One region of the Hymenobacter ruber genome, then DNA from elsewhere that is predicted to be linked to it. Evidence: riboswitches for the same ligand, from Rfam matches in the RefSeq annotation. Region 1 holds a riboswitch; the other holds the start of a gene.
The links. A riboswitch is a leader RNA that binds a small molecule or an ion and turns the genes downstream of it on or off. The one in region 1 is predicted to bind cobalamin.
Positions count from the first base shown of each region.

Region 2: it holds a riboswitch for cobalamin, as region 1 does, so the genes downstream of both, ACYVM5_RS05345 (acyl-CoA thioesterase) here and ACYVM5_RS06650 (TonB-dependent receptor) in region 1, are expected to answer to the same signal.

Region 1 covers NZ_BAAGQX010000002.1:1,408,573-1,423,998, reverse strand. The annotation lists gene ACYVM5_RS06675 (gliding motility-associated C-terminal domain-containing protein) at 1-1,643, shown strand, start outside; gene ACYVM5_RS06670 (cation diffusion facilitator family transporter) at 1,736-2,731, opposite strand; gene ACYVM5_RS06665 (Nramp family divalent metal transporter) at 3,004-4,365, shown strand; gene ACYVM5_RS06660 (TonB-dependent receptor) at 4,610-7,015, shown strand; gene ACYVM5_RS06655 (transporter) at 7,047-7,901, shown strand; cobalamin riboswitch at 7,916-8,130, shown strand; gene ACYVM5_RS06650 (TonB-dependent receptor) at 8,307-10,256, shown strand; gene ACYVM5_RS06645 (DUF5074 domain-containing protein) at 10,353-11,357, shown strand; gene ACYVM5_RS06640 (hypothetical protein) at 11,515-11,787, opposite strand; gene ACYVM5_RS06635 (thioredoxin family protein) at 11,956-12,558, shown strand; gene ACYVM5_RS06630 (hypothetical protein) at 12,613-12,972, shown strand; gene ACYVM5_RS06625 (helix-turn-helix domain-containing protein) at 12,978-13,550, shown strand; gene ACYVM5_RS06620 (hypothetical protein) at 13,650-13,847, shown strand; gene ACYVM5_RS06615 (hypothetical protein) at 13,844-14,359, opposite strand; gene ACYVM5_RS06610 (B12-binding domain-containing radical SAM protein) at 14,473-15,426, shown strand, end outside.
Region 2 covers NZ_BAAGQX010000002.1:1,101,834-1,117,259, forward strand. The annotation lists gene ACYVM5_RS05320 (FdhF/YdeP family oxidoreductase) at 1-881, opposite strand, end outside; gene ACYVM5_RS05325 (DUF7009 family protein) at 940-1,287, opposite strand; gene fdhD (formate dehydrogenase accessory sulfurtransferase FdhD) at 1,374-2,246, opposite strand; gene ACYVM5_RS05335 (cation:dicarboxylase symporter family transporter) at 2,413-3,702, shown strand; gene ACYVM5_RS05340 (putative sulfate/molybdate transporter) at 3,784-4,959, shown strand; gene ACYVM5_RS05345 (acyl-CoA thioesterase) at 4,996-5,430, opposite strand; cobalamin riboswitch at 5,578-5,803, opposite strand; gene ACYVM5_RS05350 (MDR family MFS transporter) at 5,976-7,544, opposite strand; gene ACYVM5_RS05355 (FG-GAP-like repeat-containing protein) at 7,871-10,423, shown strand; gene ACYVM5_RS05360 (MFS transporter) at 10,679-11,839, opposite strand; gene moaA (GTP 3',8-cyclase MoaA) at 12,041-13,078, opposite strand; gene ACYVM5_RS05370 (MoaD/ThiS family protein) at 13,215-13,457, shown strand; gene ACYVM5_RS05375 (molybdenum cofactor biosynthesis protein MoaE) at 13,543-13,965, shown strand; gene ACYVM5_RS05380 (porin family protein) at 14,085-14,771, opposite strand; gene ACYVM5_RS05385 (NTP transferase domain-containing protein) at 14,935-15,426, opposite strand, start outside.

The sequences.
Region 1 (15,426 bases):
TACGCCGCGAGGCCGTGCTCATCGTAATTAACTGCGGTGCCAACACGACCCCCAACCCTGTGCAGGCTACCAACCAGACGCCTAACTCCAACACCGGCACCATCAACACGGCTGATACTACCCAAATCAGCGTGTACTCGTGCAACTACTCGCGCGTGCTGGTGAACTTCACCGACCCCGACAACCTGCGCACCCCCAGCGCCCACCAGCAACTGACGGTAACGCTGCCTTCGAACATCAACACCGACCCCAGTTTCCTGGCTTCGGGCGACGTAGGAACGTTTACCCTGACCGGCAACGGTACCGAGAACCCCCGCGGTGTGTTCTTCTTCCAGCCCTCGCCTTCGCAGGTGGGCCGCACCATCCGCATCAACGTGCGGGTTGAAGACAATGCTTGCCCGGTGAAGGGCCTGCAGAACCGGGTAATTGTAATCAAAATCCTCCGCGGCAACTTCGCCTCGGCCGTAGCAGCAGTAGGCGGCTCCACGGTACAGGGCGCGGCGGCAATCTGCCGCGGCAGCTCGCTTTCGCTGCAAGGCCGGGTAATCCGACCTGACTCGGTGCGCCGGCTGGCTACCAACACTACCCAGCCGCAGGTGTACACCTTCCAGTGGACGGCTTCGGCCGGTGGCACTGGCTTGCCAGCGGTAACCAACGTGCAGAACATTTCGGTGAACCCCACCACCACCACGCGCTATTTCCTGCGCATTGCGCCTACCCTGGGTTTTGCACAGGGTGCTTGCGGCGATACCACTTCCATTCTGGTGCGTGTGGTAGCTCCGCCGGTAGCCCGCCTGGTTACCAACAATGCTTACATCTGCCCCGGCGGAACGGCTACGCTGCAAGCTTCGGCCACTCCTTCCGGCGGCGGTACTCCCGGCACCTACACCTACAGCTTCCGTCCTGCCAACGGCCTGGCCGCTGCCGACCAGACGAAGGCTAACCCCACGGTAACCCCCACGGTGACCACCCGCTATTACGTAACCGCTTCGGGCAGCGCCCCCACGAGCTGCACGGATACGACTTCGGTACTGGTGCGGGTACTGCCCGGCGTGAAAGCCAGCTTTACGACTGCCGACTCGGTGGGCCTCAACGGCCAGCACACCAACCGCCCGCCGGTAATTTTCACCTTCAAGGATGCCACGACCTACACTGGCCTGCCACAGGGCGCGACCACTACCTATAAGTGGACTTACGAGCGCATTAAAGACATTGCCAACAACCGGGTGTCGGGTACTGAAACCACTTTCGGTACGACTACGGCAACGCCGGGTCCCTTGCAGCTAGCCATTGCCGGCTACTACCGCATCCGTCTCACCACGTTTGTGTCCATCGTTAACGGCGGTGTGACCACGACTTGCGCACCTTCGGTAGCAGAGCGCATTGTGCTGGTGCCAGACCTGCAGGTGCCGAACGTGATTACGCCCAATGGCGATGGCCAGAACGACGTATTCAAGGTATCGACTGTGAGCACGACCACCAGCAAGATTGAGATTTTCAACCGCTGGGGCCGCAAAGTGTACGAGCAGGCCAACTACGCCAACAACTGGGGTGGCGATAACCAGCCTGCTGGTGTGTACTACTACCTGCTCACCTCGTCCAACGGTGCGCAGACCAAAGGCTGGATTGAGGTAGTGCGCTAAGCACTCGCTTCTCACCAGACGCATCGAAAAAGGGTGCCGCGATTATCGCGGCACCCTTTTTTGTTGTGGTCGATTCCTGCTCAGCGGTTGATTTAGGCGGGCTGCCCGAGGTGGTGCCGCTCGTTCTTCACGGCATTCTGCACGGTCCAGGTCACTTCGTGCCGGAAGGCGAACTGGCGCACCGGGCAGGCAGGCATCAGGCACAGGGAGCAGGCCGCAAAGGTGCAGGGGTCGGCGTGCACAAACATTTCAACTTCCACGGCAAAGCGCGCCCGGATGAGCTCTTCAATATCGTGCAGCTCGGTGTGCACCTGGTCCAGGGTGAAGTAGTAAGGCATCTGCATGTGGCAGTCGATGTGCAGGTTGGACCCGTAGCGCTGCACGCGCAGGTTGTGCACGTCAATCCAGGGCGCGCGGCGCTGGGCCTGGAGTTCGGCAATCACCTCGGCTACCACGGCGGTATCGGTTTCGTCCATCAGGCCCGATACGGCGCGGCGCATCATTCGTCCGCCGTTCACCAGAATGAAGCCGCCCAGCAACAGCGCCGCACCCGAGTCGAACCGCACGATGCCCGTGGCCGCCACCAGCACTAGCGCCCCCGACGACACAATGGACGTGAGCGCATCGATGTACAGGTGCTGCCCGTCGCCCACCAGCGCCACCGACTTCAGGCGCTTGCCGTTGCGCACCAGCAGCAGGCCCACGGCTAGGTTGACCACGGCGGTGCTGGCCAGCAGCAGCACACCCCAGTCGGGCCGGGCCACGGGGTGGGGGTGAAGCAGGCTCAGGCCGGCGCTGTAGAGAATGAACGCGCCAGCCATGAAAATCAGTCCCCCCTCAAACCCGAGCGACAGGTTCTCTACTTTGCCATGGCCGTAGGGATGGTTTTCATCCTTGGGTAGGCTGGACAAGTAAAGGCTATAGAGGGCAAAGCCACTTGTCGCCACGTTGATGATGCTTTCCAAGGCATCAGTGAGCACCGCTTGCGAACGGGTGAGGTGGTAAGCGTAGAACTTGATGCCCACGAGCCCGATGCTGACCACGAGGGACAGCAGGCCGAGGCGGTACTTGGTTTGGGAGGGCGTCATGCAACGGGATTTTCGGCGCAAAGGTCGGGCACCGGCTGCAAGCGGGCCAACGGATTCCGAGCGGGCCTGCGCTGCTACCATCGTTGCCAATGCCCGATTAAACCTAAATGGTTCGGTAACCGATGCCTGTGCCGGTACCGAGCTTTTTGGGGCGACGAATAATTGCCGGGCGGGCGCAACTTTTTTCGCTTATTCCTGTATTTAAGGTGGCCGAAAATTATTTTTAGGTTAACCTAAAAATGTGTAAATTTGAATTGAATCAATTATCCAACGTGCCTCCTTCCATCATTACCGAGCCCAAGCAACCGGCCACTGAGACCGGCTGGCGTCATGCCCGCCGGGGCAATTCGTTGAGCGAGGTTTTCGCCAGCATTAAAGTGCCGCCAGCCGATGCCTCGTTCTGGCGCAAGCTGATGGCCTTCTGGGGGCCGGGCCTGCTGGTGGCCGTGGGCTACATGGACCCCGGCAACTGGGCCACCGACCTGGCCGGCGGGGCCCGCTACGGCTATACGCTGCTGTCGGTAGTGCTGATTTCCAACCTGTTTGCCATGCTGCTTCAGCACCTGGCGGCCAAGCTGGGCATCGTGACCGGGCGCGACCTGGCCCAAGCCTGCCGCGACCACTACTCGCGCCCCATCAGCCTGATGCTGTGGGTGTTTTGTGAAATCGCCATCGCGGCCTGCGACTTGGCCGAAGTTATCGGCTCGGCCATCGCGCTGAAGCTGCTGTTTGGCCTGCCACTGGCCTGGGGCGTGGTCTTCACCACGCTGGATGTGTTGGTGGTGCTGTACTTTCAGAACAAGGGCTTTCGCATCATCGAAAGCATCGTGGCCGGGCTTATCGCGCTGATTTTCGGGTGTTTTCTTTACGAAATCATTGCCTCGCACCCTGATTGGCTGGCGCTGGGCAAAGGCCTGGTCCCGCGCCTCGAAGTGGTGACCAATCCGCAAATGCTGTACGTGGCCATCGGTATTCTGGGCGCTACAGTGATGCCGCACAACCTGTACCTGCACTCCAGCATCGTGCAAACGCGGGCTTTCCCGCAAGATGAGCCGGGCAAACGCTCGGCCATCAAGTTCGCCACCATCGACTCGACGCTGGCGCTGTTTCTGGCGTTTTTTGTGAACGCGGCCATCTTGGTGACGGCAGCGGCGGCTTTCCACGGCAAGGGGCATGAGGACGTGGCCGACATTGCCGATGCTCACAAGCTGCTCACGCCGGTGCTGGGCGCGGGCGCGGCCAGCGCCCTGTTTGCCATTGCCCTGCTCGCGTCGGGCCAGAACTCGACGCTGACCGGCACGCTGGCCGGCCAGATTGTGATGGAAGGCTTCCTCGATTTGAAGCTGAAGCCCTGGGTGCGGCGGCTCATTACACGGCTTATTGCCGTGATACCTGCCCTGATAGTGGCCCTGCTCTACGGCGAGAAGGGAACAGGGCAGCTGCTGGTGCTCAGCCAGGTAATTCTGTCGTTTCAGCTAAGCTTTGCGGTGGTGCCGCTGGTGCTGTTCACCAGTAGCAAGGCCAAGATGGGCGTATTTGTGAATCGGCCGTGGGTGAAAATCGTGGCTTGGGTAGTGTCGGGTATCATCATCATTCTCAACGTGTTTTTGCTCTGGCAAACCTTCTTTGCCTGATAATTTCTGCTGGTCCCGCTGGCCGCAGCTTGCACATGAACGCGTGAGTGGCGAGCCAGTGGGTGAGGCGGGTGAATAACTCGCCGTTGTAGTCCATCTCCCATTCCAGTCAGCATTGGGCTTCACCGTTAGCATCCGCACATTTTGCGGCGCAGAATTCTTGTGCCCATTTATATCGAATAAAATATCTATGAAAATACTATTGACACTGATTTTTTTATTGCCGCAATTGGCTTTTGCTCAAGTGTCTAGCATTGATGGTGTAGTGCGTGGTGCCACTCGCCAGCCGGTGCCATTTGCCAGCGTGGCCGTGGTGGGCACCACGCTGGGGGCCGTAGCCGACGCGGCGGGCCATTACGAGCTAACCGGCGTGCCGGCCGGGGCGGTGCGCCTGCGGGCCAGCGCCGTAGGCTTCGCGCCAATAGAGCAGCGCGCCGAGGTAACTGCCGGCCCGCCCCAGACGGTTGATTTCCTGCTACAAGCTGCCGCTGCCGACCTCGGAGAAGTGGTGGTGACAGGCGTGAGCCGTGCCACCGAAATCCGGCGCAGCCCCGTGCCCATTGCCACGCTCAGCCGCCGCGAAATCAACCTCAATGCCAACACCAACGTCATCGACGCGGCCGTGCGCGGCATTCCGGGGCTGAGCGCGGTGACCACCGGCCCCAACGTTTCTAAGCCGTTCATCCGGGGGCTAGGCTACAACCGCGTGCTGACCCTTTACAACGGCCTGCGCCAGGAAGGCCAGCAGTGGGGCGACGAGCACGGCGTGGAAGTAGACGGCTACGACATCGAGCGCGTGGAAGTGGTGAAAGGCCCCGCCAGCCTGCTCTACGGCTCCGATGCCGTGGCCGGCGTGGTGAACCTGCTGCCTGCCCTGCCCAGCGGCCCCGAGGGCCGGCTGCGGGGCGAAGTCCTCAATGAGTACCAATCTAACAACGGCTTGCTGGGGAATTCGCTGGGACTGAACTACCAGAAAAACGGTTTCCAAACCAGCTTCCGGGCCAGCCACCGCTTGGCACGTGACTACCGCAACCGCGTGGATGGCCGGGTGTACAACACTGGCTTTCGGGAGCTCACGCTAACCGGGATGGCCGGCGTGAGCAAGACCTGGGGCAGCTCGCACTGGTACCTCACGCTGTATGACAACCAGCAGGAAATCCCGGATGGCAGCCGCGACTCGCTCAGCCGCTGCTTCACCCGCCAAGTGGCCGAGAGTGGGTTGGATGACATCAAAAGCCGGCCGCTGGTGAGCGAAGATGAGCTGGGTTCCTACTCCATTAGCCCGTTACACCAGCGCATTCGGCACTACCGGGTATTCACCAAAACTCAATTCCACATTGGCGGCGGCGAGCTGCACCTGCTGCTGGGGGCGCAGCAGAACACGCGGGAAGAATTCAACCACCCCACCGCGCCCGCCCAGCCCGGCCTGGCCCTGCGCCTCACCACCTATACCTACGATGTGCGCTACCACCTGCCCGACTGGCAGGGCCTGCAAATCAGCCTCGGCAGCAACGGCATGGGCCAGCTCAACCGCCACCAGAACGCCACCGATTTCCCCATTCCCGACTACAACCTGCTGGATGCGGGTGGCTTCCTGCTCCTGAAAAAGCCCCTGGGCAAGCTGGAGCTAAGCGGCGGCCTGCGCTACGATACCCGCCTCGTAACCTGGAACGACTTCTACCTGGCGCCCAACCCGGCCACGGGTTTTGCGGGTACGGCCGGCCCCGGCGCGGTGGGAGCGGAGCTGCCGTTTCCGGCGTTTCGGCAGCGTTACCAGGGCGTGTCGGCCAGTGCAGGAGTGAGCTTTGTGGCTACTGAACAACTCACGCTCCGCGCCAACCTGGCCCGGGGCTACCGCGCCCCCAACATCCCCGAAATCGGTTCCAACGGCCTCGACCCCGGCGCCCACATCGTGTACCTCGGCAACCGCAGCTTCCGGCCCGAGTTCAGCTGGCAACAGGACGTGGGTGTGCTCTGGCACCAAACCACGCTCGATGCCTCGGTAGAGGTATTCCACAACTACGTCCAGAACTTCATTTACCAGGGCCGTTTGCTGAACGAGGCCGGTCAGCCGGTCGTCATCGTGCCCGGCAATACCACCTACCAGTTCCAGCAATCCGCCGCCCGGCTCTTCGGCTTGGAAGCCAGCCTGAACTGGCGGCCCGCCGCCCTGCCCTGGCTGGCGCTCAACAATAGCGTGGCATTCGTGAACGGCCAGAACGCCGACGCCAGCCTGCTCGAACGCCAGGGCGAAGCCGCCCGCTACCTCCCACTCATCCCGCCACTGCGGGCCCGCTCCGAAGTGCGCGCCACCTTGCCTACTGGCAAAGGCCGCCTCACGGGCACCTATTTCCGGGCCACGGTGGACGGCAGCGCCAGTCAGAATCATTTCTACGCCCTCGACAACACCGAAACTGCCACCACCGGCTACGCCCTGCTGGGCCTGGGCGCGGGCACCACCCTGGCCACTCCCGGCGGCCGGCCGGTGGTGCAGCTCATCGTGCAGGTTGATAACGTGTTCGACACCGCCTACCAGGCCCACCTCAACCGGTTGAAATACTTCGAATACTACGCCACCGCGCCCAACGGCCGCTCGGGCATCTACAACCCCGGCCGCAACGTGGGCGTGAAAGTGGTGTTGCCATTTTAGTCGTTGCGCCCGCCGGCCCGTACAGGCGCTCATGAAACACCTTTTCTGGCTTGCTTACCTGTTTCCCGTACTTGGCTACGCCCAAGCTCCGGCCAAAACTTCTCCTTACGACTCGGCTCATTTCAGCTGGCGCAAGCCGGTGCCGCGCAACCGCCTGCGCGAGCTCCAGCCCGACCGCCCCGGCATCACCGAAAGCCCGTTCACCGTGGATGCCGGCCACGCCCAACTGGAAGTGGATGGCCTGCGCCTGCTGAACGGCGGCACCGGCAACGACGACCAAACCCGCGAGCTGCACGCGGCCTATACCATGCTCAAGCTGGGCCTGAGCCGCCGCACCGACGTGCAACTTGAAGTGCCCATCTACAGCATTGCCAAGCAGCGCCCCACCGGCACCGATGACTGGCAGGAGCGCCACGCCGGCTTCGGCGACGTGACGGTGCGCGTGAAGCACAACTTCCTCGGCGACGACCAGGACGGTAGGCTGGCCATGTCCGTCATCGGCTACGTGCGCCTGCCCACTGGCGGCCCCGTGGGCGACGGCGGCACCGAATACGGCGTCGTGCTCCCCATCGATGTGGAGCTGAGCGACGAAATCAACCTCGAAGCCCAACTCGAAACCGACCTCAACTACGACCGCGAGCAGGACCGCCGCTACCTCGGCCTTATGCCTTCGGCGGCCATAGAATGGGACTTCGCCAAAAAGCTGGGCGTCGTCATCGAAGGGGTGACCCAGTGGAACACCGAGCAGCGCCGCTGGCAGGCCTCTACCAACATTGCCCCCATTATTAAAGTCACCGATAACCTCCAACTCGATTTCGGTACGCACCTCGCCCTGAACAACCTGAGCGACCACCAATACTTCGTTGGTTTCACGCTGCGTCGCTGATTAGCGCGTCGGCCGTACCTTTGCGCCGTCAAGGTGCCAGACCCCAAGCGCGGGGCGCGGCTGAAAAGGGAATCCGGTTCAATGCCGGAGCTGTCCCCGCAACTGTACGCTTCACATCGGAGCGGGCCACGAATGCCACTGTTTACCGGTTGATTTTCAACTGACTGAATGGGAAGGCGGCCCGTTCGGCGGAGCAAGCCAGGAGACCTGCCCGGACATTCACAGGTTCAGCATTCGCGGAGGACGAATGGAGAAAGAGAACAGGGGCCGGTTTCGGCAGGCCCGTTTTACAACTGTTTTTCGGCCTCGGTCTGGCGCTGGTTTTCTTCAGCTTGAAGGCGACTGACGGTAGATTTTGAATCGAATTTTCTCCTGGAAAATTTGATTCGGATGCAGTTTTTTTTATTGTTCAGGCGTGTTTGCCTGGTGCCGGGCTTGCTGCTGCTGAGCCAGTTGGCGGGAGCGCAGGTAGCGCCGCCGCCAGCCGGGACCAGCCTGACGGACGTCGTGCATCCGCTGTCCGACGTGCAGGTGCGCGCCAGTCGCCCCGCCCGGTTTGGCGTCGGCAGCCGCCGGCTTCTGGTCGATTCCACCACGCTCAGCCAGCAGCGCGGCGGCACGCTGGCCGACGTACTGGCCGCCCGCAACCCCATCTATTTCAAGACTTACGGGCCGGGCCAGCTCACCACCATCACCATCCGGGGCACGGCGTCGCGCCACACGGCCGTCCTCTGGAACGGGTTCAATATCAGCACCCCCTCCCTGGGCGAATCCGACTTTGCTACCCTGCCCGCCAGTGCCAGCAGCCGAGTGGAGGTGCAGTTGGGGCCGGGCGGCGCGGCCTTTGGCAGCGGCGCGGTGGGCGGAGCCGTGCTGCTGTCGTCGCCCCTGCGCTGGGGCCGCCAGGGCTGGGCCAGCGCCCAGACCGATGCGGGCAGCTTCGGCCTGTGGGGCGGCAATGTGGAAGCCGGTTTCAGCAACGAGCGGGTGGCCGCGCAGGTAACGGCCTCGGCCCGCACCGCGCAAAACGATTTTGCCTACGCGGAGCCCGGCACCGGCCGCACCCGGCGGCTGGTAAATGCCGCCCTGCGCCACCAGTGGAGCGTGGCCGAGGACCTGGGCTGGCGGGTGGGCACGGCGGGCGAAGTACTGGCCTCGGTCTGGCTGACCGATACTGAGCGGGAAATCCAGCCCAGCTTGGGCACGGCCAACCGCCACGCCATGCAGCGCGACCGCAACCGCCGCGTGCTGCTGGGCTACCGGCACACCATCTCGGCCCGGCAAAGCTGGGCGGTGCGCGGGGCTTGGTTTGATGACGGCCTCGATTATTGGGACGATGACCTCAGCAGCCCGTCGCGGGTGTACACCACCCAGGCACAGGCCGAATACACGGCCCAGCTCACCAGTCAGCTCGGCCTGCACGCGGGCCTGGAAACCCAGCGGTTCGACGCCCGCATTTCTGACTACGGCCGCAACCTGAGCGAGTACCGGAGCGCGGGTTTCCTGCTGGCCCGCTACGACCCTTTTGCCCGCCTGCACCTGAGCGCCCAGCTGCGCCAGGCCCTGCTGCCGGGACAGAAACCGCCCATACTACCCGCCCTGGGGGCCGAGTGGGCGCTGCTGGAGCGCCCCGCCCATCACCTCACCGCCAAGGCCAGCGCGGCCCGCAGCTACCGGGTCCCCACCCTCAACGAGCGCTACTGGAGCCCCGGCGGCAACCCCAACCTGCTGCCCGAAACCGGCGAAGGCTACGAGGCCGGTCTGGCTTACAAGGGCCAGCCTGCCCAGCCCGCGCCGGTGCAGTGGGAGGCCGAAGTCACGACCTACCGCCAAACCGTGAAAAACTGGGTCCAGTGGCTGCCCGCCGCCGAATACGCGGGCAGCTACTCGCCCCAGAACCTGCGCCAGGTGCGCACCCAGGGTCTCGAAGCCAGCGCCGAAATCCGGTGGCGGCGGCCCATCCACGGCATGCGGGTGCGGGTGGCCTACACGTTCACCCAGGCCCGCAAGCTGGCAGGCTACGCGCAGGACCCCGACCCCGTGGGCGTGCAGCTGCCTTATGTGCCCCTGCACGCCGCCACCCTCAGCAGCGACCATACCTGGCGGGGCTGGCAGGGCGGAGCCGCATTGCAGCTCACCGGCTACCGCTACACCACCGCCGACGCCCAGGAGTTTCTGCCGTCTTACCTGCTGCTCAATGCCAACCTGGGCTACACGTTTCGGCCCGTTTCGGCGTGGGCCTTCACCGTGCTGCTCCAGGGTACCAACCTCACCAACCAGGCTTACCAAAGCTATGCCTACCGCCTCATGCCGCCCCGCGCCGGGCAGCTCAGCCTGCGCGTAGCCTGGCGGTAAGCGGCCAGGCCCGGCAGGTATTTCAACGTGTCATTTTCAATTAAACCACCTTTTATAAGCTTCATGTTTTCTCTCAAGAACCTATCCTTGCTGGCCTTGTCTGGCAGCCTTCTGCTCACCGCCTGCGACCCCAAAAAGGATGACCCCAAGGTCGAACTGCCCAGCCCCAGCGAGCGGGTGTACGTGGTGAACGAAGGTAACTTCCCCAGCCCCGATGGCGATATCAGCCTGTTCAACACCACTACTAAGACCGTGACCAGCGCCGGCCTCTACAAAAGTGTCAACCAGGGCGACTTAGGCTCTAACCCGCAGTCGATGACCATTATCGGCACGAAGGCTTACCTGACCGTGACGGCCAGCGACTCGCTGAATATCGTTAACCTCACCGATTTTCGGCACACGGCGGGCATTCACCTGAAGCAGCCGCGCTATTCGGTAGCGGTATCGGCCACCAAGGCCTATGTGACGCAGTGGAACGGCTACGTGGCTAATGGCACGGTGAGCATTGTGGACCTGGCCACCAATCGCATCACGGGCACCATCAGCACCGGGCTGGGGGTGCAGCCCGAGCAGATTCTGCTGGGCAAAAACGGTCTGGTGTACGTGGCCAACAGCCAAAGCAACTTCATCACCGTCATCAACCCGGCTACTGATGCGGTGCAGGCCCCCATCGCCACGCCCGCTGGCCCCAAAGGCATTGTGCAGGACAATACCGGCAACATCTGGGTGTTGTGCAGCCCGTATGTCGCCACCACCGACCACCTTATCCGCTTCAATCCGGCCACGCCGGCTACTCAGACCGATATTGCCTTTCCAAATGACTACCGAAATGGTAACCTGCGCCTGAACCCGGCCGGCGACAACGTATTCGTGTCGCTGGGCACGGGTACTTACCAGCTGTCGCTCACGGCTACGGCTCTGCCGGCCGCGCCGCTCATCAAGCGTAATTTCTACGGCCTGGGCATCGATAAAGACAATGTTATCTACGGAGCTTCTTCCCGGGGCGCTGCCAACGGCTACGTGGCCCGCTACAGCACCACCGGCACCAAAATCGACTCTTTCCAGGTTGGGAAATACCCCAACGGCTTCGTATTCAACTAGCCTTTCCCACGTCCGGCGTTTCCTCGTTCGCAAGGTCCGGAGCCTGAGCTCTCATCATTAGACTTTTCTTCCTCTTTCTGCAAAAATGGAAAAGGCCCGTACCATTGGTACGGGCCTTTTTGTGCGGGTCGGTTTCGGCGGGGCCGAGCCGGTAAAACTAGTCGGCAATACCGTCGTGGTTGCGGTCTTTGGCGTCGCCAGCGGCCTTGTACAAGTCTTTGCCGGTAACGTGGTGGGTGGTGTCGCGGGAAAGGCCGGCGGTGGCCGAGTCGCCATTGGCTACGCCGTCGGTGCCGGCGGCGGGGCCTTTTTTGGTGTAGCCGCGCTCTACGTTGGTATCGCCGTCTTTGGTGCCCGAGCTGCAGGCGCTAAACGTGGCGGTGAGGGCGCAGGCCACGGCGAGCGGGCGGAGGAGGTTTTTCAGAGACATGAAAGAGCGAAGGTGAAGGGGTAAATAATAAGCGATGCCGCAAGGTAGAAAAATAACCCGCCCGCGCGCAACCCGAACCACCGGGCGCGGGTACGGTTGTACCGGCGCGGGCCGGCCCAAGGTTGCCCCAGGCCGCGTGTTCCCGCCTCATTTTTCATTATCCGCCTGATGTCCAATCCGCTTTCCGTTTCCTTGCCCGCGCCTGGGCCCACCTACACGTATCCGGAGTTCCGGGCGCTGATGGACACGCTGGCCGCCGAACACCGCACCACCGGCCCCGAGCAGTTGCCGGGCCTCATCCGCTACACTGCCCAGAACCAGCAGGCGCTCGATGCCGTCTACGCCCGGCCCTTGCTGCCCGCGTTGGTCGAAAAGCTCCGGCGCCTGCCCCGCCCCGAGCACTGGCTGGTGCTGGGCGAAACCTGGTGCGGCGACACCGCCCACGCCCTGCCCATCCTGGCGCACCTGGCCGAAGAAAGCCAGGGCCTTATCGCCCTGCACGTAGCCTTGCGCTCCGAGCACCCCGAGCTCATGGCCACCCACCAGACCGACGGCAAAAACAGCATCCCCAAGCTCATTCGCTACGACGCGGCCACCGGCACCGAGCTGGGCACCTGGGGCCCGCGCCCGGCCGAGGCCCAACGGCTGAGCCAGCAATTGCACGGCGATAAATCTTTGCATACCAACCAGGTAGTAAAAGGCATGAATATGTGGTACGAGGCCGATAATGGCCAGTCCATGCAGCACGAACTGCTGGCGCTAGTGAGCTAAGATTGGGGTTGAATCAAAATTTCCCCTATTTTCACCTTCCCAATTCCGAATTATATGCCCTTGCCGTTGCACCGTCGCCTTCAGAAACACGTTGCCGCCTGGCCCTGGCGGCGGGTGGGCGTGCTGGCCGGCGTCAGCCTAGTGCTGGCACTAATGCTGGTGGGATATTTGTTCGGCGTAAGTGACCATTTCTTTAGTCGACTTTTTTTTGCGTTTCTCGTATTGGTCTGGCTGCTGGCCGTTACGTTCCTCGCCGTGGTGCCCTTCGTGACCTGGGCCACCGCGCATTGGTTCGGGCGCGGGTGGGCCGAAGTCTCGACGCCGGCTCCGCGTTCCCGTCGGGCATCCCCCGGCGCATCAGCAGTGCGTTCTATTTCTCCACCGGCTGCCTCGCGGCGGCCCCAAACACGTTAAAGCCATTGAAAACTAACCTACTGCACATCAAAAATATGGTGTGCCCCCGGTGCGTAGAAGCCGTGCACAACCTGTTGGAGCGCGCTGGTTACCGTCCCAAAGCCGTAACGCTGGGCGTGGCCGAGCTCGACGAGAATACCCCCGCCGACCCCGAAGACCTGGCCCCGCTGCTGCACGCCGCCGGCTTCGAATTGCTGCGCGGCCGCGCCGAGCAACTCACCGAACAAATCAAAGGCACCCTGGCTGAGTACCTGGAGCACCTGCGCACGGCGCGCTCGCCGCTCACCACCTCGGCCTTCCTGACGGACCGGTTTGCCGCCACTTACTCGCACCTGAGCAAGGTGTTTTCGCGCACCGCCCACCTCACCATCGAGAAGTACCTCATCCGCCTCAAAATCGAGCGCGTGAAGGAAATGCTCAGCTACGGCGAGCTGACCCTGAACCAGATAGCCGACCAGATGCGCTACAGTTCGGGCCAGCACCTGAGCAACCAGTTCCGCCAGGTGACGGGCTATTCCGTGAGCGAGTTTCGCCGCCTGATGTTGCCCGAGCGCATGTCGCTGGACGCGCTGGCATAAGGCCCCAGTCTTTGTTTCGACACCAAAAAAGGCGGCTACCTAATCGGGAGCCGCCTTTTTTATTTAGGTTTGCCGCGTCACTCACTTCCTGCTTTTCCCATGTTGCTCGCTATTCTGCTGCCCGGCTTGTCCATGATGGTCAACGGCCATTTGCTGAAAGGTATTCTCTGCTTCGTGCTTCAGATAACGCTGATTGGCTGGATTCCGGCGGCTATCTGGGGCGTGGCGTCGCGCAGCCAGGATTTGGCCGAAAAGCGCCACCGCGAAACGCTGGAAGTGCTGCGCGCCCGCCGCTAACGGCGTTTTGCCCCAGGCCGCCGGCCGCCGTAGAAGCGGGCGGCGCGCAGGGCAATGGGTAGCCCGATGCACAGCATAAGAATGACCAGCCCAATGGCCGCCGGCTCCGGTTTGAGCGGCCGGACCGCCACCCGCGAGCTGGGCAGCACCACCAGGTTCATTATCAGCCACACCACCAGCCCGTAGCTGAGGCCGGCCAGCACCGGATGCCGCAGCAGCACCGGCAGCCGCGGGCTCAGCCAATACAAAAACACGGCAAACGCCACCGCAATGCAGTAGTGGGCCACCAGGCCCAGTGCGGCCATGCCCGGGCCGCCCCCAAACGCTGCCTGCCCCACCAGCCCGCTGGCCACAAAGTATAGCACGTTGACCGCGGGCTTATGCGTCATCAGCACGTACTGGGTGCACGCTGCGGTGATGTCGAGCGTGCCCGCCAGCAAACCAGTAATGAGTGCTGCGCGGAGCCAGCCGGCGGGGCGCTCGGCGGCGGCGGGTAAGGGGGAGGTTTCCATGCAGTAAAATAGGGATTTTAGCCGAAAGTTTTGCGCCCCGCGGCCCACCGGCCGTCAGGCCCGACCTTTGCCAGAAATGAACCCCGGCCGGCCGCGCCGGGTTAGTCCCCATTGTGTCGAACCATTCTCCCCGCATCCTGCTCCTGACGCCGCCGCTCACGCAGCTCAACACCCCGTATCCGGCCACGGCCTACATAAAAGGCTTTCTGGGCGGGCGCGGCTACGACGTGACGCAGGCCGATATGGGCTTGCAGCTGGTGCTGCGACTGTTTTCGGAGGCTGGCTTGCGGCGGGTTTTTCAGGAAATTGAAGTCGGAAATTTCGAGCTGAGCGACAACGCCCGGCGCATGCTGCGGCTCCAAAACCGCTATTTGGCCACCATCGGCCCGGTCATCCGCTTCCTCCAGAACAAGGACCTCACGCTGGCCCCGCGCATCTGCCACGGCCGCTTCCTGCCCGAAGCCAGCCGCTTCGATAACGTGGCCGACCTCGAAACCGCTTTTGGTACCATGGGCCTCACCGACCAGGCCCGCCACCTGGCCACGCTCTACCTCGAAGACCTCGCCGACCTCATCAAGGAAACCGTGGGGCCGCACTTTGGCTTCTCCCGGTATGCGGAAAAGCTGGCCCTCTCCGCCACCAGCTTCGAGCCCCTGCACCAGGAGCTCGAAGCTGCCCCCAACCTGCTCGACCGCATGCTGTTGGAGGAGCTGGAGCCGCTTTTGGCCCGGGTGCGGCCCGAGGTGGTGGGCTTCACCGTGCCCTTCCCCGGCAACCTCTACGGGGCGCTGCGGCTGGCGAAGCGCATCAAGGAAATCAGCCCCGCCACCGTGACGGTGATGGGCGGCGGCTACCCCAACACCGAACTGCGCACCATCCAGGAGCCCCGCTTTTTCGACTACATCGACTACCTGACGCTGGATGATGGCGAAGGGCCATGGCTGCGGCTGCTGGAATATCTGGGCGGCTTGAAAGAACAGGCAGTCGGTCAATTCCAGCGTAGCTCGTCACCGGCTAGCTTGGTATCGGGTAGCGAAGCTGTTGATAATGTGCATTGTGAGCTACAG
Region 2 (15,426 bases), 310 kb from region 1:
TGGCCGATGATGAGAATGACCTCGGCCTCGTGCAAGTCGTTGAGCGTCACAGAACCTTTGCCCAGGCCCAGGGTGGGGCTCAGGGCCGAGCCGCTGCTTTCGTGGCACATATTGGAGCAGTCGGGCAGGTTGTTGGTGCCAAACTCGCGGGCGAAAAGCTGGAACAGGAAGGCCGGCTCGTTCGGCACTTTGCCCGAGGTGTAGAACACGGCCTCGTTGGGCGATTCCATCGCATTCAACTCCCTGGCAATGATGTCGAAGGCATCGGGCCAGGCAATGGGCGAGTAGTGGTTGTCGCCGGGGCGCTTCACCATCGGGTGCGTGAGGCGGCCGGCATTATTCTGGTCGCGGTCGGTCATGCGCGAGAGCTCGGCCAGGCTGTATTTGGCAAAGAACTCGGGGCCGGCGGCTTTGTCGTCGGCATCGGAGGCAGTGGCTTTGGCTCCGTTTTCGCAGAATTCGGCCACCGAGCGGTGTTCGTCGGGGTCGGGCCAGGCACAGCTCGAGCAGTCGAAACCGTCCTTCTGATTCAGGCCGAGCAGGGCTTTGGTGCCGCGCCCCACGCCGCCTTCCGTCCAGCTGAACTGCATGGATTTGATGACGGCCGTGACGCCAGCGGCCACCTTTTCGCGTCCTTCCAGCTTGAGGCCGGTGAGGGCTTCGGGTGGCTGGGCCAAAATGGGGTGCTCGTATTTGGCGTTGGCCACGTCGGGGGCGGGAATGTGGGCGTGAATGTGCGTATCCTGGGGCTCGGTGCGGTAATGGTCGGGCGCGGGGGCTTTGCCCTGGTCGGGACGCTCGCCGCTTTTGGGGGCATTCTCGGCTTTCTGCTCGTGGGCTTTGCCGGCTTTGCTGGGGTCAGTTTTGGGAGAATCTTCCATGGCGCTCATCGGAACAGAAAGGTGGGATTTTTAACGGATTCAACAGTTGCCTGATGCGCTAGTGGCGGCAGTCCAGGTCTTTCTCAACCAAAATATGGAGACGCTGGTTTTCAGCGAGTGGCACATCGTGCGAAAAACCATTCTGGTCGGTTTCGACCCAGTTTTTGGCCAGGGCAAACGGCACCAGCACGGTGAGCGCGCCCGGCTCGTAATGCACCTGCACGGGCTCTTCGTTGGGCAGCGTTTGGGCCGGTTCGGAGCCGCGCTCCAAGGCGTAGGTGAGGCGCTGGGCAGGGTTGAGCCCAAAATGTACGGCTCCTTCCACGCGGCCTTTTTCAGCGAATTCATCCAACTCGCCCTGCGAGACGCGCAGGCGCAGGGTGTCGTCTTCGATGCGGAGTTTCATGGGGTCAGGATTAGGGCTGGAAGTTAAACGGCTGGCATGGGAAGCCGTTGCCAAACTATAGCTGTTGAGCAAGATTTCAGATATTGCTACACTTCTCCCAGCCGCCAGCCGTGGCTGTAAATGTTGAACCGCTCGTTGCGCACAAAGCCCAGCACCGTCATCCCGAAGCTCTCGGCGGCCTGAATGGCCAAGCTGCTGGGCGCGCCCACGGCCGCCAGCACGCCAATACCCGCCGCCGCTGCTTTCTGCACCAGCTCGAAGCTGACGCGGCCACTCACTAGCAAAACGTGCTGATGCAGCGGCAGCCAACCGGCCAGCAACGCCGCGCCGATGACCTTGTCCAGCGCATTGTGCCGGCCCACGTCTTCGCGCAGCAGCAGCAGCTCGCCCTCCGGCGAAAACAGCGCCGAGGCGTGCTGCCCGCCGGTTTGCTCGAAGCCGGCCTGGGCGGCGCGCAGCCTCTCGGGCAGCTGGTGCACCACGGCGTAGCGCAGGCGCGGGCCGGCCGTAGGCAGCACGGGGCAGGAGGCGGTGCGCACGGCGTCGATGCTGGTTTTGCCGCACACGCCGCAGCTGGAGCTGGTGTAGAAATGCCGCTCCAGGGCCGCGAAATCGACTTTTACGTGCACGGCTAGTTCGGCTCGGACCACGTTGCCGGCCTCTTCTTCTTTCTTGACATCGGGGCAGGGAATGATGCCCAGCAGGTCGGCTTTATCGTGAATAATGCCCTCGGTGAGGAGGAAGCCGGCGGCCAGCTCCTCATCGTGGCCGGGCGTGCGCATGGTCACGGAGAGCGTGCGGTGCTGGCGCTGGCCGTTGGCTTCGTAGCCCACGCGAATTTCGAGCGGCTCTTCGGCGGCCAGTTGGTCGGAAGCGGACACGGCCGGGCCGTTGCCACTCACTTTTTGGATGGTGGCGAATTCGTAGCTGGCGGCGGGGAGCAGGATGGCGGGGTCCATGAGTAAATGCTGAAACTATAGAACGTCATGCAGAGCGCAGCGAAGCATCTTGCCCGCAGTAAGTAAACCAATCCTAAAACGAAAAGGATTAGTGGCGGCGGGCAAGATGCTTCGCTGCGCTCTGCATGACGTTCTTGCGAGTTCTTTCGCTCCTTTCACGCTGCCTATGACACTCAAACGCCTCACCCGCAACCTCACCTTTTGGGTGCTGCTGGCCATTGTGGCCGGGGCGCTGCTGGGCCATTTCCAGCCTGCTACCGCCGTGCAGATGGAGCCGCTGGGCAAGCAGTTCATCAACGTGGTGAAGCTGTTCATCAACCCGATTATCTTCCTCACCATCACGCTTGGCATTAGCACGATGGGGGATTTGAAGAAGGTGGGGCGCATCGGGGGCAAGGCGCTGCTGTACTTTGAAATCGTGACGACGCTGGCGCTGCTCATTGGCGTGGGCGTGGCGGCGCTGGTGCGGCCGGGCGCAGGCGTGAGCACCGGCAAATTGGATACCGGGAAGGTAGGCGAGTTCACGAAACGGGCCACAGAGTTTTCCTGGGGCCATTTTCTGGCTGATAACCTGACCTTGCAGGTGCTCATCGTGGCCATTGTAATAGGCATTATCCTGAGCAAGTACGCGGGCCGCAAGCCCATCATTCACTTCCTGAAGGAGTGCTCGAAATACGTGTTTCGGGGGCTGCATCTGGTGATGATGCTCGCGCCAATTGGGGCGTTTGGGGGCATGGCTTTCACCATTGGGAAGTACGGCATTGCCACGCTGCTGCCGCTTGGCAAGCTCATGGTGACGGTTTATCTGACCATGGGCTTGTTCGTGTTTCTGGTGCTCGGGGCCATTCTGCGCTACTGCCGCATCGGCATGTGGTCGTTTCTGAAATACATCAAAGCCGAATTGCTGATTGTGCTGGGCACGTCCTCCTCCGAAGCCGGCCTGCCAGGGCTGATGGAAAAGCTGGAGGGCATGGGCTGCGCCCAGCCGGTGGTGGGGCTGGTGGTGCCCACGGGCTACTCCTTCAACCTCGATGGCACCACGATTTATCTGTCGCTCTCGACTTTGTTCCTGGCCCAGGTGTTTCACATCGAGCTTTCGGGGGCGCAGATTCTGACCATGATGGGCATTCTGATGGTAACGAGCAAGGGCGCGGCGGGCGTGGCGGGCAGCGGCTTTGTGGTGCTGGCCAGCACGCTCACGGCCATGAAGGTGATTCCGGTGGAGGGCCTGGCCCTGCTGCTGGGCGTGGATAGGTTTATGTCGGAGGCGCGCAGCATCACCAACTTTATTGGCAACGGCGTGGCCACCGTGTTCCTGGCCCATACGGAGGACGCCCTCGACCACGAAATGGCCGTAGAAGCGCTGGGCAAGCGGCTGCGGCCGTTGCGGTTCCGGCGCGGCCTGACGAGCGGCGAGTACCTGGGCGAAGTGGCCGAGAAAGCCGCCCCACAGTAGCGCGGACTTTGTAGTCCGCGAGTCCAACCGTCGAACTCGCGGACTACAAAGTCCGCGCTACTTCACCCGACCTTTGTCCTCATGCAGCCCACGCTTTCGCCGCCCGCCCCTACCCGCCCGCCCATCCGCTTCGACCGCAACGAGCTGGCCGGCGCATTTGGCGACCTGGGCACCGACTTGCCGCTGCTCATCGGGGTCATTGCCGCGTCGGGCATCGACAGCGCGAGCGTGCTGATTCTGTTCGGATTGATGCAGGTTTTTACCGGGCTGTGGTACCGGATGCCCATGCCGGTGCAGCCGCTCAAGGCCTTTGCGGCGCTGGTTATCGCCCAGAAAATTCCGGGGCGAGTGATTTTTGGCGGGGGGCTGGCCATTGGCGTCAGCATGTTTTTCCTGTCGATAACCGGGCTGATTGATGCGCTGGCGCGGCTGGTGCCCAAGGCCGTGGTGCGCGGCATCCAGTTTGGGCTGGCCTTGCAGCTGGCCACGCTGGCCCTCACCAAGTACGTGGGCTCGGATGGCGCGGCGGGCTACGCGCTGGCGGCGGCGGCCTTTACCGTCACGGTGGTGCTGTTTGGCAACCGGCGCTGGCCGGCGGCGCTCATCGTCATCGCGCTGGGCGTGGTGTATGCGCTGGTGTTCAAGCTCGATTTGGCTACGGCGCAGCGGGCCGTGGGGCTGCACCTGCCCACCTGGCACCTGCCCCAATCGCAGGATATCCTGACCGGCGCGGTGCTGTTGGCCCTGCCCCAGATTCCGCTCTCACTCGGCAATTCCATTCTGGCCACCAAGCAGGTGGCGCGCGATTTATTCCCGGAGCGGGAGCCGCTCACCATCAAAAAAATCAGCTTCACCTACGCGCTGATGAACCTCGTGAACCCGTTTTTTGGCGGCTTTCCGGTGTGCCACGGCTCGGGTGGCATGGTGGGCCACTATGCGTTTGGAGCGCGCACGGGCGGCTCGGTGGTCATTTATGGCGGTATTTTTCTGGTGATGGGGCTGTTTTTCAGCCAGGGCTTTGCCGAGGTGGTGCAGATTTTTCCGCTGCCGGTGCTGGGGGTGCTGCTGCTGTTTGAGGCGCTATCATTGGCCACGCTGTTGCGCGATGTGAGCGGCAGCCGCGCCGATTTACTGGTGTCGTTGCTGGTGGGCCTGCTCTGCGCTGGGCTGCCGTATGGCTACCTGGTGGGTCTGATTGTGGGCACGGCTATCTACTACGCCATGCAACGCGGCTGGGTGGGGCTGGGCAAGCACTAGCCGCTACGGCCCCACCGCGAGTATTGGCAAGGCTGACTACAAGTCCAAAGGTGGCGTTACCAGCGTTGGTAAGGCCAGTGGTTGCTCGGCCAGAATGCGCACGGGCTGCTTGTGCTCGTCCACGGCCACGAAGGTGAACAGGCCGGTGACGGCCTTGTGGCGGTCGTCGGAATACATCTGCTCCACGAATAACTCCACGCGCACTTTGAGGCTGGTTCGGCCCACGTGCTCAATGTTGGCCACCAACTCCACCAGGGAGCCGCCGGGAATGGGGTGCGTGAAATCGACCCGCTCGGAGGACACGGTCACCATTTTCAGGCGCGAGAAGCGGGTGGCGGCGATGAAGGCCACCTCGTCCATGAGCAGCAGCGTGGTGCCGCCGAACAGGGTGTCGTAGTGGTTGGTGGTGTTGGGAAATACGGCTTTGAAGATGCGCGTTTCGGCGCGGGCAATGCGGTCGGCCAGGAGCATGAGCAATGGGGATAAGAGGTGATAAACGGCCTCCGCTTGCGTTCAAGCCCCGTTCTGAGAAAGCCAGCCACCGGCCGCACGCCACCCCGGCCGCGCCCGAGGCACAGCGGCACGGCACCGCCGATGCCAGCCCCAAAGCGCGAGGGCAGCATCACTCGGCGGCCGGCAGGTCTCCTGACTTGTTTCGGGTGGGCCCCGCCCTTCTCGGCCCGGGTTCAGCGGGCCAATGGGCTTGATGTGGGGCCACCGGCTCCGGCCCTGATTAGGCCGGGAAACTCACAGTAGCGCGTCTGTTCGGGAGTTGCACCCGATTCCCTTTTAATCTTTACCCCGGCCGAAGCCCGAGTGAAAAACCGTCCGCTGATTGAAGGAAATCAAACCGAGAACCAACGCGGCGAAGGTACGAGACGCGGGGCGGGTTACGAGTTTTTCCCGTCATCCTGAGCGCAGCGAAGGACCTTATCACGCTAGAACGGCTTTCGTTCAGCGGCGATAAGGTCCTTCGCTGCGCTCAGGATGACAGGCTTCTTTGTGCCGCCCCGCCCCTACTCCACTGCCACGGGCACCGTTTCATTGTCCCTGCGCAGCGGCAGCTCCGGCACCAGCAGCGTGAGCAGCAGGCCGCCCACCACCAGCAGAATATCCACCATATACACCCGCCGGATGGCCGTGGCGAAGGCCGCCCGCACCGCCGGGTCGGACGCGCCGGCCGTGGTGGCGGGCACGACCGGGCCTTCCGCTACCACGGCCGGGCGGGCGGCAGTGGTTTGCGCGGCGGCGGGCAGGCTGTGGGCCAGCGTGAAGGTGAGCACCGCCCCCAGCGCCGAAGCGGCCAGCGCCCCGCCAATCTGCCGAAAAAACTGGCTGGCCGAGGTGGCCTGGCCCATAAGCGCGGGCACGGTGGCGTTTTGGATGGCCAGGGTGTAGAGCGGCATCGTCGGCCCCAGGCCCAGGCCGCAGACGGCCAGGTAAACGAGCACCTGATAGTATTGCACCGTGGGCGGCATGGTGGCCAGCAAGCTCAGGCCGACGAGCAGCAGCACGAGGCCGCCCAGCATCCAGCGCTTGTAGTGGCCGAAGCGCGACACCATCTGGCCGGCCAGCAGCGAGCCCGTGACCACGCCCAGCGACAGCGGCATGAGGCTGGCCCCCGCCCGCGTGGCCGACTCGCCCAGCACGTTCACCATAAACAGCGGCTCGAAAATAATAACGCCCAGAAAGGCGCCGCCCATGCAGAACAGCGCCGCATTGGCCGTGCGGAACACCGGGTTTTTGAACAAACCGAAATTAAGAATGGGGTTCTCGTGCCGCAGGCTGCGCACCACAAACAGCCCCAGCGCCACGCCCGCCCCGGCCAGCAGCCCCAGCGTGAGCGCGCCGGCCCACGGGTACAGCGCCCGGTTGAGCTGCAACGCCACCACCAGCGGCCCCAATCCGGCCATCAGCAGCGCGGCCGAGACGAAGTCGAACGGCTTGGGTTCGGTGCGCGGGCGCAGCGGCGGCATCTGGGCGATGATGAACCAGAGCGCTAGCAGGCCTAGCGGCAGGTTCACGTAGAACACCAGCCGCCAGCCCGCCACGCCGGGAATTAGGTCGGTGCCCTTATCGGTGAGAAACCCGCCCAGCAGCGGCCCGAGCACCGACGACGTGCCAAACACCGCCCCCGTAAAGCCCTGGTAGCGCCCCCGTTCGGCCGGCGCGAAAAGGTCGGCAATAATGATGAAGGCCATGGCAAACAGCCCCGCCCCGCCAAACCCCTGAATGGCCCGAAACACCACCAGCTGCGTCATGCCATCGCCCAGCACGGGCAGCGTCCCAAACTCGCCCGCCAGCCCGCACAGCCCCGAACCCACCAGAAACACGCTCACAGCCACAATCTCGATGGTGCGCCGCGAGTACATATCGGCCAGCTTGCCGTAGATGGGCACTAGCGCCGTGCTGGCCACCAGATAGGCCGTGGCCACCCACGTAAACCGGTCGAGCCCGTGCAAATCGGCCACGATGCGCGGCAGCGCCGTGCTCACAATGGTCTGGTCGAGGGAGCCCAGGAACATGGCCAGCAGAATGCCGGCGAAGGTGAGCATCTTCTGGCGGTGGGTGAGGGTTTCGGTCAAGGAAAGGGGAATGAAGCGTTTTGTATAGAACGGTAAATCTGCGAGAGGGATTTTTCCAATCAATTAATCCATACAGTTATCCATATGATTTTATAAGCTGAAGCATTGCAATATTATCTGTACTTATTATCAAAATATTATCAACAGTAAATACATTATAAAGTTATTTTTTATCATTAAATAATTTTATTTCATTCTACAATTCTATAATTTTACTTAAACAATAATCATTTTACCTTTTACACATGATAACAGCTTTACATCTTCGCATAATCACTTTAATTACGTTACTGACTGGTTCGCTTTCTGCCAGCGCCACAAACCCTGTGCTTACTTTTAAAGGACTTGTTAGCGCAGGCGACAATACAGCCTTCATCGACCAGGTACAAATTCTTAGCGGCACTACGGGGAATACGGTCATTTCAGGGGCAATAGCCAACGCCAGCTTCGAGAATTCGGACCCTTTGGCCCGTGGCACCTACGGCTACCTGGCCACCGGTGCCAGCTGGACTTTTAGCGGCGGAGCGGGCATTGCCGCGCAGGGAACCGGCTTTTCGCCCGCAACGCCGCCTCAGGGAAGTCAGGTGGCTTTTGTGCAAGGCACTGGCCAACTACAGCAGACCCTGACGCTGGGCACCGGCACTTACCGCGTGCGTTTCTACACTGCCCAACGCAATTTCAACGGCACCAACGTGCAGAAGCTGCAGGTATTGATAGATGGCGTGGTGGTGGCCGATAACCTGCAGCCAAACTCGACCACTTTTTCCGGGGCCAATCAGTTTACGACTTCGGCTTTTACCGTGGGTACTTCAACGCCTTTTGCGCTGGCTACCCTCGTGCCAACGCGCAACAAGCTGGCCGTTGACCGAGCCAGCTCGGTGGCACTCTCCTTCAACGCGGCCATGACTGCCGCAGCTATGACAGATGTCAGCCTCTTCAGCAACCAGTACGGGGGGGCACTGACGTTGAAAAAGCCCCCGGTTATCAATGGCAATACGGCCACGCTTGTTCCGAATCGATATTTCAAAGCAGGTGAGGTGGTGAGCGTGAGCGTGCCCAATACGGTGGTGAGCAACTCCCTGGGCCAGGCCAGCAACAATGCGCAAGTGTATCAGTTTACGGTGGCCGCCCAAAACAACGGCACGGGCAACGGCACCTTTGCCGGCACCCAGAATGCTGACGTGGGCACCAACCCGCGGGGAGTAACCATGGGCGATGTGGACGGTGATGGTCGGCTGGACCTCATTGTGGCGAGCCAACTCAGCGTCAGCGTCTTTCGCAATCTCGGCAACAGCGGCTCGCCGGCCGCTCCGACATTTGCGGCCCGCACCGTTCTCGCCCTGCCGAATAATGCCATTGCCTACGCCGTGGAAGTGGGCGATATGGACGGCGACGGCAGGCTGGACATTGTGACGGCCAACGCCGGTACGGGCAACGTGAGCGTATTTCGTAATACCGGCACTGCAACTGGCACAGTCAGCTTTGCCGCCAGCCAGCAATACAACGTTGCCGACAGCGCTTACGGCCTGGCCCTGGGCGACCTCGACGGCGACGGCGACCTGGACATCGTGGCGATGACGTATGACGGCAACAACACGGCCACCGTCAGCCTGCTGCGCAACGTAATCTTTTCATCGGCCACGCTTGCGGCTAACGGCATGCCCGCATCAAGCGGCGCGCTGACGGCGAGCAGTTTTGCGCCCGAAGTAGACTTTACCATTGGCAACAGTGTGCGCTACGACGTGGCATTGGGCGACCTGGACGGCGACGGCAAACTGGACATCGTGACGGCTAATTACGGGCCTAACACCGTGGGCATTTACCGGAACATGGGTACGTCGCCGGCAGCCTTCGATTTTGGCGACGAAGAGGTCATCGTGCCGGTAGGCACCTCTCCTTATAGCGTGGCCTTGGGCGATATGAACAGCGACGGCAAACTGGACATTGTGACGGCCAACCGGGACGCCGACAACGTCACCATTCTTCAGAGCGCCATTTCCGGTCCCGGCACCTTCAGCACAGGCGGTGGGTTTCCCACGAGCGGACGAACTTCTATCGGACTGGGCAATGGCAGCGAACCCATCAGTGTGGCATTGGGTGACCAGAATGGCGACGGGCAGCTGGACATTATGGCGGCGAACTACGGCGACGGCGACGGCCGAACCGTGAGTACGCTATTCCGGAACGCCGCCAACAACGGCTTTACGGCACCAAGCGTCACTAATCTGGCAGGAAACGGCAATAGCTTTGGCCCCCGAAGCGTAGCGCTGGGCGACCTCGATGGCGACGGCGACCTCGACTTTGCAACTGCCAACCTAACGGTTGATGCCATCAGCTACCGCATCAACGGCACCACCGCGAGCGCGCTGCCGCTGCCCGTGGAACTGGTCGATTTTAAGGCGCAGTGCAACGGCGCAAATACGCTGCTGACTTGGCACACTGCCCTCGAAAAGAATAATAAAGGCTTTGACGTGCAGCGCTCGCTAAACGGTGAAACCTTTGGCTCGATAGGGTTTGTAGACGGGCTCGGCAGTTCGGACAAGGGCGGTACCTACACCATCACCGATGAGCGCGCCCCCGGCTTGGCCTATTACCGCCTGCGCTCGGTCGACTTCGACGGTACAGCTGCTTACTCACCCGTGGTTACGAGCAGCTGCGCTTCGTCGGCCGACATCCCAATGCGCCTAACGCTAGTGCCCAACCCTGCCCAACACCATGTGCAGGTGCTGGGAGCTACCGCAGCCGTGCAACTCCTGGACCTGACCGGCCGGGTAATTCGACAGCAAGCATCGCCCGAGTCACTGGACCTGGATGGGCTGGCGCCAGGGCTCTACTTGGTGCGCAGCGGCACGCTTTCGGCTCGCCTGCAGGTGCAATAAAAAACGGCTTTTGCTGCCAAAAAAAGCGCCCCCGTTAGTAACGGGGGCGCTTTTTTTGGCAGCAATTCTTGCCGGCCAGCCAGCATCATCTTATCGCCGGTGATGGGGCGGCGCGAGACCTGGTCGGCCACCTGCTCGACGGGCATGGCGTCTTAGGTGTATTTGATGACGGATTGAGGATTGTCCGGCATGGGATGTTTGAGAATGAGATAAGGAAAATGCCCCCTTCGCTCCTTCCCCTCCACTTCCCCAAACCTACACCCGCACCCGGCTCGCCACCGCCGACACGCACAATCCCATAAAGGCAATCAGCGCAAACGACACCCGCAAACTCGTGGCCCCGGCGATAAAACCGATAATCGGCGGCCCCAGCAGAAACCCGAAGAAGCCAATGGTGGACACCGCCGCCAGCGCCATGCCCGCCGACATATGCGTGGACTTGCCCGCCGCCGAGTACACCAGCGGCACCACCGCCGACGTGCCAAAGCCCACCAGCAGAAAGCCCAGCAACGCCGTGGGCAGCATGGGCCAGGCCACGGCAATGCTCAAACCAGTGGCGGTGAGCAGGCCGCTGAGCTGAATCACCCGCTTCGAACCGAGGCGATGAGCCAGCCAGTCGGCTCCGAAGCGGCCGGCCGCCATCGTGCTCATGAAGGCCGTGTAGCCCGCCCCCACCCAGTCCTTATCGGCCTGAATAACCTTCTTGAAATACACCCCGCTCCAGTCGAACATGGCCCCCTCGCAAATGAGCGCGCAAAAGGCAATGGCCCCCAGACCGAGCAGTTCCTTATCAGGCTTCACGAAGATGGGCTGGTCGGGGTCGACGCCGCTGTCTTCGCGCACGGTATAGCCCGCGCACACGGCCAGCCCGGTGAGGATAAACAGGGAAACAAAGATGAAATGCACGCCCGGCGGCACCGCGTGCCCAATCATGAACGAGCCCACGGCCGCCGCCACAAACCCCGCCAGGCTCCACAACCCGTGAAACGAGGCCATGATGGGCTTGTGCTGGTACAGCCGCTCCACGCCCACGGCCTGGGTATTCACCGCGATATTGGTGAGGTTGCCGCCCACGCCAAACACAATCAGGCAGGGCAGCAGCTGCCAGAGACTGCCGGCCCAGCCCAGCCCCAGCAGCGCCGTAGCGTAGAGCACCACGCCCGACAGCACCACGCGGCGGCTGCCGTGCTTGGCCACCAGCCATCCAGCCAACGGCAGCGACAGCAGCTGCCCCAGCGGAATTGCCAGCAGCACGCCGCCCAGCGCCGCCTCCGAAATGCCCATTTTTTGCTGCACGCTCGGAATACGCGAGGCCCAGCTGGCAAAGCACAAACCCAACAAAAAAAACAGCGCCCCCACAGCCAGGCGGTGGGTTTTGCGGGAAATATAGCCGGCGGCCGGCGGCAGCGAAATCATATCCATAATCCAATAATCTGGTCGGCAATCGGCCGGCACCGGGGCTCCGGTTTCGGCAAATTACAAGCTGTCGCAACGCCGGCCAGCGCGGCGAAGTTGCTTGTTTTGGAAAAGAGATGCCTGCGGCTCAGCAAACGTTTCCGACTTCACGCGGCTACCTAATCAGCTAGAAATATTGCCATTAAGCGCAACCAAGCAACATTATCCCCCAATGGTAGCCATGCTCTCGAAGCTGAGCTGGTGCAAGGGCCGCTGCCGCTCGGCCTCGAAGCCGTTGGCGGCCCGGTGGCGGAAAGCGGCCGACAGCGCGGCCACGATTTCCTCGTCGGATTTGCCGCCGCGCAGCAGAGCGCGGGTGTCGAGTACGCCCTGGTCGTAGAGGCAGGTTTTGATGCCGCCCTCGGCTGTGAGGCGCAGGCGGTTGCAGGTGCCGCAGAAGGTGCGCGAGTAGGCCGCGATGATACCCACCGTGCCCCGGTGCCCCGCTATGGTGTATTCCGAAGCCGTGGCCCCGGCCGCCATGCTCACCGGCGTGAGCGCGCCGAAATGGTCCTCCAGGTGCTGGCGGATGCGGACGTGGTTCCAGGGCAGCGAGGCGGGGCCAGCTTCATGGCTGCCGCCGTTGAAGGGCATTTCTTCGATAAAGCGCACGTCGACGGGCAGGTCGCGGCTGAGGGCGGCCAATGGGATGAGGGCGTCGATGTTCTGGCCGTCCATCACCACAGCGTTGATTTTCACCTGAATACCGGCATCGAGCAGGGCGTGGAAGGTTTCCAGCACCTTGGGCAACTCGTCGCGCCGCGTTATTTGGAAGAACCGTTCCCGGTCCAGCGTATCGAGGCTGAGGTTCACGGCCTTCACGCCCAGGCGGGCCAGAGCGGGCACGTGCGGCGCAGTGAGCACGCCGTTGGTCGTCAAGCTAATATCGTCGATGCCCGGCAGCTGGGCCAGGCGCTCCATGAAAGGCACTAGGTCGCGCCGCACGAAGGGCTCGCCGCCGGTGAGGCGCACCTTGCGCACGCCCAGGCCGGCCAGCAGGCCCGTCAGGCGCAGCATTTCCTCGTAGCTCAGCAGCTCGTGCTTGGGCATGTACTTGATGCCTTCTTCGGGCATGCAGTAGAAGCAGCGCAGGTTGCAGCGGTCCGTCACGGCCAGGCGCAGGTATTCCAGCGGGCGGCCGTGCTGGTCGAAGAGGGGCGTAACGGCCGGCGTGGCCGGGGCGAAGATAGATGGAAGCACGTTTATCACCAATTTTGCCCGGCTGTACGTAAGACAGCCGGCTTGTGGTAAACCCCGGACGGCGGAAAGGTGTTCAGCCCACAGCCCCAGGCGCGGTCAGCGGCCGGGTTTCGCCCCAAAATTTACGTCGAAAGATATGTCATTAAAAGTCGCCCTCTTCGGCATCACCCGCGAGATTGTGGGCACATCCGTCATCGAACTGCCGGCCCCCGCCCCCACCACAGTGGGCGAGCTGCTGGCCGAAATGCGCCGCCAATACCCTGCCCTGGGCGACCTGCGCAGCTGTGCCGTAGCCGTAAACAACGAATACGCCGCCAACGACCACCCGCTGCACACGACGGACGAAATTGCCCTCATCCCGCCCGTAGCCGGCGGCTGATGTAGCGCGGACTTTTAGTCCGCGTGTAAATCGCACAATTCTGAATATTCTGACTCGCGGACTAAAAGTTTGCGCTACTGCCTGCATGACCCCTACCCTATCAATTACCGACCAGCCTATTGACATTGCCGGCGCCCTCGCGGCCGTGCAAACCGACACCGCCGGGGCAGTCAACTCTTTTATCGGTACGGTGCGCAACCAGTCAGGCGGGCGGCCGGTGCGCCGCCTGCACTACGAGTCCTACGACAGCATGGCCCTCACGCAGTTGGGCCACGTAGTGGCGCAGGCTTACGAGAAGTGGCCCATGCTGCAGGAAGTGGCCGTGGTGCACCGCAAAGGCACGTTGGAGCTCGGCGACGTGGCCGTGGTGGTGGCGGTGGCCACGCCGCACCGCGCCGAGAGCTTCGCTGCCTGTCAATTCATCATCGACACGCTGAAGCAGGTGGTGACTATCTGGAAGCGCGAGGAATATGAGGACGGTACCGAATGGGTGGCGGCGCACCCGTAAGGTTGAGCAACTTCTGTCATCCTGAACGTAGTGAAGGACCTTATCACGACTGAGCAAATTGTCTCAACGTGATAAGGTCCTTCACTGCGTTCAGGATGACAAGCGCAAACTACCGGCCGCTACTTGCTCGGAATCAGATATCCCAGCGAAAGCTGAAACGCCGAGTGACGGGCGTTTTTCAGGTCGCCGTCGAAGTAGGTGTCGGATTTCACGAAGTCGCTAAAGGCACCAGTGTAGCGTAGGCTCAGGCTGAGGCCGTTTTCGGCTTCGTAGCCCACGCCGGCTAAGTAGCCCAGCTCGTTGCGATTGAGGCCGCTTACGTCTGTTTTGTTTTGGGTTTCGGTGGTGGTAGGCGCGCCGCCCAGGGCGGGCGTAGTCGTAGTTTTGGTCTGGTTGTTAGCGCTCAGCAGGTATGAATACTGCGGGCCAGCCTCGAAGATGAGACCCGAGGCGCGCACTTTCAGCAGCACCGGCACGTCGAGGTAGTTGTAGTTCACCTTGCCTTCGCGCTGCTGCTTGGCCCCGAGCAGGCCGGTGTATTCGGTGGGCTTGTTCTCGAAACCCTTCTGCGAATACAGCACTTCGGGCTGGAGCGACAGGAAACCATCCTCAATCAGCGGCACGTTGAGCATCACGCCCCCTAGAAAGCCGAATTTGTTGTTATAGGTGTCTTGGTTTTTCAGGTTGCCGGCCAGGTTGGAGTAGTTGGCTCCGGCGCGCAGGCCGAGGCGGATGCTCTGGGCCTGAGCCGAAGAAACAGCGGCCGTGGCCAGAAGCGCGGCAGCTACAATTGCAGTCTTTTTCATGATGAAATAGGGTTAATTGATAAGACGTGTCGCGGGCTCATCCTTCAAAAACGTGCCAGCATGCGGCCCTAACGCCCATTGTCCAAATAATAGTCTGAGCAATAGGGCAAAAAAATAACCGCCGGGCGGGCGGTTATTTCGGGCAGCAGGCCGGTTTGGCAGACTAGCGACTTAGCTCCTGCGTGGCGGCGGCGCGCTCGGCGGGCGTGTTCACATTGCGCAGTTCAGCGGGCGCGGGCGGAGCCAGCAGCTCGATGTCGGAATTAATCAGCGCCTTGCGCGGGCAGGAGTAGCCCAGGCTCAGAAACCGCAATAGCTGCCCGTAGCTGCGTGGCTCCCAGATGCTGACCAGCGGCTCCGGAAACTCGTCCCACGGGCTGCGGAAGGAGGTGGCCATCCGCGCCGGCTGCCGGTTGGTCACCAGGTATTCCAGCGTGTCGCGGGTGAGGAAGGGCAGGTCGCAGGCCAGCACCAGCCAAGCCGCGTTGGGGTCGGCCTGGAAGGCGGACAGGATGCCACCCAGCGGGCCGAGGTTCAGGAAGGTATCGGGCAGGGCGGTGAGGCCGGCGGGCAAGTCGGCGGCCTGGTCGGGGCGCACGGATACGCGCACGTCGGGGCAAAATTCGGCCAGCAGCGCGGCGGTGTGCTGGCGCTG